4 regions of the Streptomyces collinus genome follow, and region 3 is predicted to be linked to each of the others. Evidence: riboswitches for the same ligand, from Rfam matches in the RefSeq annotation. Region 3 holds a riboswitch; each other region holds the start of a gene.
What was found. A riboswitch is a leader RNA that binds a small molecule or an ion and turns the genes downstream of it on or off. The one in region 3 is predicted to bind cobalamin.
Positions count from the first base shown of each region.

Region 1: linked by a shared signal. The riboswitch ahead of RFN52_RS11715 (SCO2321 family membrane protein) and the one ahead of RFN52_RS05765 (ABC transporter substrate-binding protein) in region 3 are both predicted to bind cobalamin.
Region 2: linked by a shared signal. The riboswitch ahead of RFN52_RS36715 (energy-coupling factor ABC transporter permease) and the one ahead of RFN52_RS05765 (ABC transporter substrate-binding protein) in region 3 are both predicted to bind cobalamin.
Region 4: linked by a shared signal. The riboswitch ahead of RFN52_RS08955 (cobalamin biosynthesis protein) and the one ahead of RFN52_RS05765 (ABC transporter substrate-binding protein) in region 3 are both predicted to bind cobalamin.

Region 1 covers NZ_CP133771.1:2,599,176-2,601,365, forward strand. Annotated here, with positions in the region: gene RFN52_RS11705 (hypothetical protein) at 1-114, shown strand, start outside; gene RFN52_RS11710 (hypothetical protein) at 17-613, opposite strand; adenosylcobalamin-variant (AdoCbl-variant) riboswitch at 710-798, shown strand; gene RFN52_RS11715 (SCO2321 family membrane protein) at 921-2,135, shown strand; gene RFN52_RS11720 (SCO2322 family protein) at 2,132-2,190, shown strand, end outside.
Region 2 covers NZ_CP133771.1:8,152,025-8,154,214, forward strand. Annotated here, with positions in the region: gene cbiQ (cobalt ECF transporter T component CbiQ) at 1-114, opposite strand, end outside; gene RFN52_RS36710 (energy-coupling factor ABC transporter substrate-binding protein) at 121-489, opposite strand; gene RFN52_RS36715 (energy-coupling factor ABC transporter permease) at 486-1,187, opposite strand; cobalamin riboswitch at 1,218-1,404, opposite strand; gene RFN52_RS36720 (serine/threonine-protein kinase) at 1,532-2,190, opposite strand, start outside.
Region 3 covers NZ_CP133771.1:1,295,280-1,297,469, forward strand. Annotated here, with positions in the region: gene RFN52_RS05760 (FecCD family ABC transporter permease) at 1-407, opposite strand, end outside; gene RFN52_RS05765 (ABC transporter substrate-binding protein) at 404-1,420, opposite strand; cobalamin riboswitch at 1,504-1,664, opposite strand; gene RFN52_RS05770 (CoA-binding protein) at 1,760-2,188, shown strand.
Region 4 covers NZ_CP133771.1:1,991,576-1,993,765, forward strand. Annotated here, with positions in the region: gene RFN52_RS08945 (inorganic phosphate transporter) at 1-480, shown strand, start outside; gene RFN52_RS08950 (hypothetical protein) at 515-736, shown strand; cobalamin riboswitch at 867-1,005, shown strand; gene RFN52_RS08955 (cobalamin biosynthesis protein) at 1,109-2,062, shown strand; gene RFN52_RS08960 (cobyric acid synthase) at 2,064-2,190, shown strand, end outside.

The DNA.
Region 1 (2,190 bases), 1.3 Mb from region 3:
GCGTACGAATTGTTCGTCACCCACGATCAGTCCGTGGAGGAGCAGGCACGGCAGCTCGCGGCCCGCATTCTCGCGGACGATCCGCGGAAGACGGCTGAGCTTCGAGAATGCTGAGACTTCTTTTCTGATAGCGCGAATCGGGTGGCCCGAAGGTGAGCTCGTTGTCGTCGAGGGCGTTGGCGATGGTCAGCCGGCCGCGGGGGAAGCTGAAGCTGACGGCGACTGCTCCCTGGGCCATGTCGTCGCCCGTCCACTCGAGGAGCTGTACGTCCTGAAGGACCTGGTCCTGCAGAGCGTGCAGCTCGGGGCGCCTGTCGTGACGCCACTGGAGATCGAAGTCGGCCCATCGGACCGGCTGGCGGGGGTCGACCGTGTTCCAGGTGATCGAGAGGTCGTCGAACTTCTGGTGGTTGATCTCGACCTGTTCTCCGGTGAAGTCGAACAGGACGGGGCAGTCGGAGAACCACTCGTCGTCCTGGACGTCCCGGACAAGCCAGACGCGGGCCAGCGGGCGGCCGATGAGAGCACGCAATCGCCGGCCATGCGCTGCCTCGACCGCGAAGCGACCGTTCAGCCAATGAGGCCGGTAGCCGCCGATCCCGAAATCGAACACTTCAGGATCCTCCCATGAGCCGGGGCCCGAGCCCCCCCACTCCGCCCCCCTCGGCCCGATTCCTACGTCCGGGTACAGTAAGCGGGTCGTCATCACACCGTACGGGGGGAAGCCGGTGCAATTCCGGCGCTGACCCGCAACCGTGAACCGCCGCCCAGGTGGTGAGCCGGATCGCCCCGTACGGTTTCGTGACCGGCTCACGTGCCCGGCAGACCGCCGGTCACGGCACCGTCGAGGTATACGGAGCCGAGCCGCCGGGGTGTCCCGTGCTGCCCGGCTCCCCCACAGGGAGAGGCACCCGCCGATCATGAACGTCCGCCGCAGCGCCGCGGTCCTGGCCGCCGTCGCCGTGATCGGCGCCGCCACCCCGGCCGCCGCAGACCCGTCCCCGTCGCCGTCCCAGGCGTTCCCCTCCGCCCTGTACGGCGACAAGGACCCGAAGTTCGACGGCGTCTGGCGCCAGTCGCTCGCGCTGCTCGCGCAGGACACCGTGGGGGTGAAGCCGGCCGCGAAGTCCGTCCAGTGGCTGGTGCGTCAGCAGTGCGCGGACGGCTCCTTCGCCTCGTACCGCCCCGACCCCACCACCGCGTGCGACGCCAAGACCATGCTCGACACCAACGCCACGTCCGCCGCCGTGCAGGCCCTCACCGCGCTCGGCGGGCACGACGACGTCACCCGCAAGGCCGTCGGCTGGCTGAAGGCCGTGCAGAACAAGGACGGCGGCTGGGGCTACTCGCCCGGTGGGGCCAGCGACACCAACTCGACGTCGATCGTCATAGGCGCGCTCGCCGCCGCGGGCGAGAAGCCCGACCAGGTGGAGAAGGACGGCAAGTCCCCCTACGACGCGCTGCTGAAGCTCGCCCTGCCCTGCGGCGGGGACGGCGACGGCGCCTTCGCGTTCCAGCCGGACAAGAAGGGCGAGCTCGCCGCCAACGCGGACGCCACGGCGGCCGGTGTGCTCGGCGCGCTGGGCACGGGCATGGTCGTCGAGCCCGGCAAGAAGTCCGACGCGACCTGCGAGAAGGCCGCGACGCCGCGGCAGGCGGCGGCGAACGGCGCGGGCTACCTCACCGCCGCCCTCGCCAAGGACGGCGACCACCTCATGTCCGCCCTGGCCGGTGCCGAACCCCAGCCCGACTTCGGCAACACCGCCGACGCGGTCGTCGCGCTCGCCGCGCAGGGGGACACCGCGCAGGCGGAGAAGTCCGTGCGGTGGCTGGAGAAGAACTCCGCGTCCTGGGCCGCGCAGAGCGGTCCGGCCGCCTACGCGCAGCTGATCCTCGCCGCCCACGCGACGGGCACGAACCCGCGTGACTTCGGCGGCGCGGACCTCGTCAAGCAGTTGGGCGCCACGGGCCCGGCCCCGCAGACCGCCGGGAAGACCACGTCCGGGGCCTCGGACGAGAAGGAGGACTCCGGCTCGGACTTCTTCGGGGTCTGGTGGTACGTCGGCGTCTGCCTGGTCGCCGGCATCGGCATCGGTTTCCTGTTCACCGGCCGCAAGAAGCAGCAGCAGCTGTGATCCGCCGGGCCGTTCTCCTGCTCCTGGCCTCGCTCCTGCTGTGCGCGGGTGCGGG
Region 2 (2,190 bases), 6.9 Mb from region 3:
CCAGGGCGGCAGGGAGATCGCGAGCAGCGTGAGGCCGAGTCCGAGCACGGCCTTGTCCACGGGATGGCGGCGGCGCCAGCGACTGCTGTGCGCCGCCGCGTCGATCGGCAGCACCCGGGCTCAGTCCTGTTCCGCGGTGGACTTCCCGGCGGCGCCGGTGAGCGCGCCGCCGGCCTCGCGCTCCAGCGCCCGCTGCTCGCCCTGCCGACGGCCCCGGCGCAGACCGAAGTAGTAGGCGAGGACACCGGAGCCGAGAGCCGCCTGGAGGGAGAACAGCGCCGACTCGATCTCACCGGAGGGCGGTTCGTACAGGGGCGAGAACCACGGCTCGTAGTCCGGCTTCAGCTCGGTGATCGCCGTTTCGGCCTCGCCGTCGGCGCCCGTGAACGGCTCCTCCTTGTGGTCGCCGAGGCCGAGCGCCAGGGGCAGCACGGCCAGCGCGGCCACGGCGAGCAGCAGCACCAGGTTGATCTTCGTGTTCCTGCTCATCGGGCCACCGCCTCGGTCTCGGTCCGGGACTGCTTCTTGGCGAGGAGCACGCCCAGCCGGGTCAGTTCGCCCTTGCTGGACTGCACCAGCAGCCGCATCACCAGCACGGTCAGCAGGCCCTCGCTCACCGCGAGCGGGACCTGGGTGACGGCGAAGATGGAACCGAACTTGCCGAGCGCGCCCAGGAATCCGCTGCCCGGGTCGGGGAACGCGAGGGCCAGCTGCACGCTGGTGACGCAGTACGTGGACAGGTCGGCGACGAACGCGCCGGCGAACACCGCCACCATCAGCGGCGCGTTGGAGCGCCGCAGCAGCTTGTAGACGGCGTATCCGGCCCAGGGCCCGACGATCGCCATGGAGAAGACGTTGGCGCCGAGCGTGGTCAGGCCGCCGTGTGCGAGCAGCAGCGCCTGGAAGAGCAGGGTGATGGTGCCCAGCACCGCCATGATGGGCGGCCGGAACAGGATGGCTCCGAGGCCCGTGCCGGTGGGGTGCGAGCAACTGCCCGTGACGGACGGCAGTTTCAGGGCGGACAGGACGAACGTGAAGGCGCCGGACGCCCCGAGGAGCAGGGTGCTCTCGGGGTGCTCGCGCACTTCACGGGTGAGCGACCGGACTCCGTGGACGACGAACGGCGCCGACGCGACGCCCCAGGCGACCGCGTGCGCCGGAGGAAGGAAACCCTCGGCAATGTGCATGGCTCAGCAGACCCTCTCCAGCACCTCGTGGATGGTTGACGCGCCTTGGCCGGTCTCCTGGCTGACGGGTACCACCGCCCGTACTCCGCCTTCCCGGGCCGCAAGGACCCAGTGGCTGCCCCCTGAGGGGCCGGAGCCGGACTTCCCGATTCACAGTGGCGAGGGCCGCACCGGCATCACACCGGATTTCCCGTTCACCAAGGCCTGGTGACAATAAGGCCGGGGTAAGGCCGATGACAAGCCGCCCCAGGGGCGCGCGAGGGGGCGCCCGCTCGCACACCGGCGCATCCCCCGGCTGATCCACGCGCTCGGGCGCTCAGGTGCGGGGCCGCTTCGGGGCCCCGTCAGTCGTCGCCCCCGTCGGCCCCGCCGTCGTCGCCCTCCCCGTCGTTCCCGGCCTGGACCGGCTGCTCCGGCTTCGGCTGATCCGGGTTCGGCTGCTCCGGCCCGGCGTCGCCCGTCCCCTGCGTCGGGGCCGGGGCACCGGTCGCCGGCGGGACAGGAGCCGGGGAGGCGGGCGGCGTGGACGGAGTGACTTCGGCCACGGTGCCGGTGGTCGGCGTGGTGGCGATCTGCTGCCCGGCCCCCGGATCGGAGGTGATGGGCGAGGCGGAGTCGTCGGACGGGGTGGCCGCGGGGCTGCTCGCGGTCGGGGACGGTTCGGGTTCCGTGCCCTCGGCGCTCGTGTCGGGCGAGAACCAGCGCATGCCGAGGAGCATCGCGGCGAGGAACAGCGCCGCGGCGGCGGCCGTAGCGGCCACTCTCGACCGGCTGCCCGGCCCGCCGCGCCCGCGGGCGCGGCCCGACCGCCCTGCCTGGGCGGCCCGGGCGGCGGTGCGGTGCCCGGGGGTCGCGGGCAGCGCGTACGTGGTCGGGTGGCTGCTCTCGGCGGCCGCGTACGGGTCCCGCCCGGTATGCGGCGGCGCGGACGCGGGGTTGTTCGGCCGCAGCGGCGGTGAGACCTCGGGCAGCGGCTCGGGCAGGCCCCGCCAGGCGCCCCCGG
Region 3 (2,190 bases):
ACCGACAGGGCGCCGCCGCCCGCGCCGAGCACGACCACGAGGACCGCTCCGGTGGAGGCGCCCGAGGACACCCCGAGCACGAACGGGTCGGCGAGCGGGTTGCGCAGCAGCGACTGCATCACCGCCCCGCAGACGGCGAGTCCGGCTCCGCACACGGCCGCGAGCAGGGTGCGCGGCAGCCGCAGCTGCCAGACGATCCCGTCCCGGATCGGCGTCAGCTCCGAGCTGCCGAGGCCGAGACGGGCGGCCACGACGGACCACACGTCGGCGACGCGGATGTCGGCGGGACCGATGGTGATGGCGACGGCGAGGGAGGCGACGAGCGCGACGGTCCCGGCCACTCCCAGCGCGAGTCCTGCCCGGCGCCGGGGCTTGGTCCCGGCGACCGGCAGCCCCTGGGCGGTCACTTCACCAGTCCGAACCGGCGCAGCCCGGCGGCCACCTGCTCCACGCCCTCGACGGTGCGGATGGTCGGGTTCATGGCCTGCCCGCTGAGCAGCACGTACCGCTTGTGCCGGACGGCGTCCATGGTCCTGGTGACGGGGTTGGACTCCAGGAAGGCGATCTTCTTCGCGGCCGACTCGGCGGTCTGGGACTTGCGGGTCAGATCGCCGATGACGAGGACGTCGGGGTCGCGGTCGGCGACCGTCTCCCAGTTGATCTGCGGCCACTCCTCGTGCGTGTCGTCGAAGACGTTCTTCGCGCCGAGGGCCCGGGTGATGATGCCGGGTGCTCCGCAACAGCCCGCCATGTAGGGCGACTCGGAGTTCGCGAACCAGTACAGGAGGGTGACGTCGGAGGCGTCGATCCCGGCGGTGGCCTTCTTCATGCGCCGCTGGAGTGAGGTCACGAGGGCGTCGCCGCGCTTCTTCACCCCGAACACGGTCGCGAGGTCCCGGACTTCGCCGTAGACGGTGTCGATGCCCAGGGCCTTGTCGCGGGCGCCGTCGCCGCCGCCCGAGTTGTCCTTGCCGGCGCAGTCGGACGGGGACACGTAGGTGGGGACGCCGAGCTTCTCGAACTGCTCGCGGGTGGCGACGCCGCCCTTGCCGAGGGTGGAGACGAAGGACGCGGTGACGAAGTCGGGTTCGGTGTCCAGGACGCGTTCGAAGGACGGGTTGTTGTCGGCGATGCGCGGGACCTTGGCCTCGGCCTTCCCCAGCCCCTTCATCACGGGGTCGGTCCAGGTGGCCGTGCCCGCGAGGCGGTCGGCGAGGCCGAGGGAGAGCAGGATCTCGGTGGTGCCCTGGTTGAGGGACACGGCATACCGCGGCGGGGTGGCCACCCGGACGTCGTGCCCGCAGTTGGTGAGGGTGACGGCGGCCTTGGCGTCGGTGGACGCGGAGCCGCCGCAGCCGGTCAGGAGCAGGGAGCCGGCCGCGAGCAGGGCGGCGGCACGGGCGGGTCGGGCGAGGGGCACGAAAACCAGTCCTCAGGCGTCGAGGGCCCATTCGCGGAGCCCGGTCGTACGGTGCTCCCCCGCCGCACGCGGCCGCGGGGGCCGCCAGCAGGTCTTCGGACTCGGGTTCACCCGGATCGGAGCGCCTTCCCGGACGTCCGCGAGGGAGTCCAGTGGCCGAGGCCCCGCCCGTCCCCCTCACCGCTGCGCGTCAGTTCCGGATTCGCACCGGATTCCCTGACCCACGTACATGGGTTCGACTGGCCTCGGCAAGCTATCACGGGGGCGCCCGGGAATCACCGCGCGTCCCGCGCCGTTGCCGGGAGAGCAGCGTGTCCACGACTTACGAGGAGGCCGCCGGTGTACGGCGACGAGGCAACGGTCCGCAGGATCCTCACCGAGCTCGGCGACACCTGGGCCGTGGTGGGCCTGTCGTCGAACCGGCAGCGGGCGGCGTACGGGGTGGCCGCCGTGCTCCAGCGCTTCGGCAAGCGCGTCGTGCCGGTGCATCCGAAGGCGGAGACGGTGCACGGGGAGAAGGGGTACGCGAGCCTGGCGGACATCCCCTTCGACGTGGACGTCGTCGACGTGTTCGTGAACAGCGACCTCGCCGGGGCCGTCGCGGGCGAGGCGGTCGCGAAGGGCGCGCAGGGCGTCTGGTTCCAGCTGGGTGTCGTCGACGAGGCGGCCTACGAACGGACCCGCGCGGCGGGTCTGGAGATGGTGATGGACCGCTGCCCGGCGATCGAGATCCCACGGCTGTCTCATCACCGCGTACAGGAATCCTGAAG
Region 4 (2,190 bases), 700 kb from region 3:
TTCGCCGCCCAGACCTCCGCGGCCACGGTCATCCTGGCCTCCTCGCACCTCGGTTTCTCCCTCTCCACGACGCACTCCGTCTCCGGCGCCGTGATGGGCGCGGGGCTCGGCCGCAAGGGCGGTGTCGTCCGCTGGTCGACCGCGACGCGGATGTTCGTCGCCTGGGGTCTGACGCTGCCGGCGGCGGCCCTGGTGGGCGCCCTCGCCGAGTACGTCACCGGCTTCGGGGCCTGGGGCACCGCGGTGGTGGCCGTCTTCCTCGTCGCCTCCAGCGCGGCCATCTGGAAGCTCTCGCGGCGGGAGATCGTCGACCACACCAACGTCAACGACACCGACGACGCGGAGCCCGCGGGCGTGGTCACCACGGCGATGGCCGCGGTGACGCCGCCGCCGGCCGGCACGCCGGCGGAGGAGCCGGTGCCGTCGTTCCCGGCCCAGGCCACCGCCGAGCGGACGGCCTCCACGACCACCACGGTCTGACCCCGCCCACCGGCAACAAGGAAGAGTCTCCGATATGAAGATCGACTGGGCGGCCCTCGGCTCCGTGTTCGGCGTCAGCCTCGTGGTCACCGTGGCTCTCGTGGGCCTGTTCACCCTCGGCATCACCGGTCTGTCCCGCCGCGAGCGGGCGGTGGCCCAGGGCGGGTCCGCGGGCCTCGCGGTCACCGGCGCGTACGCGTGCTTCGCGGCGTGCGCGGCGGCCGTCGGGTACGGCATCTATCTGATCGTGGCCTGACGGCCCGACCGCACAACGTCCGCCGGGCGGCACGGGACCTGAGTCCTGTGCCGCCCGGTCGTCGTGTGTGCGCAGGGGGCGATGTGGGGTTCTCCACACTCTCCCCTCGCAGGTCAACGGCAAGTTGACGGCGGTTCGCGGCCGTGGTGGACTGCCGGGGCCAGTACGGCGGCAGGAGAGGAAGCCGGTGCAAGTCCGGCGCGGTCCCGCCACTGTCACCGGGGTAGTGATCCCCGGGAGCCAGGAACTCTCACCGCCGGTCTCGTCGAACCAGGGCGTGGACACCCTGAGTGAGGACACATATCGCCATGCGCGGCTGCCGATCGAGGTTCAACACCCCACCCCTGCCCGCCCTCCTGGCCGGCTGAGCCCATGGGTGCCGGTCGCGTCTTCGCGTACGGCGCCGCCGCCGGTCTGATCGGTGACCTGCTGCTCGGTGATCCTCGCCGGGGGCATCCGGTCGCCGCGTTCGGACGGGCCGCGGGCGCCGTGGAACAGGTGCTGTGGCGGGACCACCGCGGGTGGGGCGCGCTGCACACCGCCGTGTGTGCCGGAGGGACCGTCGCCCTCGGGTCCGTCGCCGCGCGGGCCGTGCGGCCGTCTCCCGTCGCCTCCGTCGCGCTGACCGCAGCCGCCACCTGGGCCGTCGTCGGGGGGACTTCGCTCGCCCGGGAGGCGCGGACCATCGGGCGGGCCCTGGAGGCCGGGGACGTCGAGGCGGCCCGGGCGCGGCTGCCACATCTGTGCGGGCGGGACCCACAGGCCCTCGACGCCGACGGCATGGCCCGGGCCGTGGTCGAGTCCGTCGCCGAGAACACCTCGGACGCGGTGGTGGGGGCACTGGTGTGGGGGGCTTTCGGCGGGGTGCCGGGGCTGCTCGGGTTCCGGGCCGTCAACACCCTGGACGCCATGGTCGGACACAAGTCGGCCCGGTACCGCCGGTACGGCTGGGCCTCCGCGCGGCTGGACGACCTCGCGGGGTGGCCGGGAGCGCGGCTGACCGCCGTACTCGCCGTGCTGGCCGGGCCGGATCCGCGGGAAGCCGTGAGGGCCTGGCGGGCCGACGCGGCACAGCATCCGAGTCCCAACGCCGGGCCCGTGGAGGCCTCGTTCGCCGGGGCGCTCGGAGTGCGGCTGGGCGGGACGCTGTCGTACGGCGGGCGGGTGGAGCACCGGCCCGTGCTGAACACGCGGGGGCGGGCCGTCGGGACGCGCGACGTCGAGCGGGCCGTGCGGCTGTCGAAGCGCGTCACCTGGCTCGCGCTCGGGGTGTGCGCCGGTGCGCGGTTGCTGATGAGCGCGCGGTCATCGAAGAGGGGGAAATGACATGAGCGGTGGGCTTCTTGTCGCCGGTACGACCTCCGACGCCGGCAAGAGCGTCGTGACCGCCGGGATCTGCCGGTGGCTGGTGCGGCAGGGCGTGAAGGTCGCGCCCTTCAAGGCGCAGAACATGT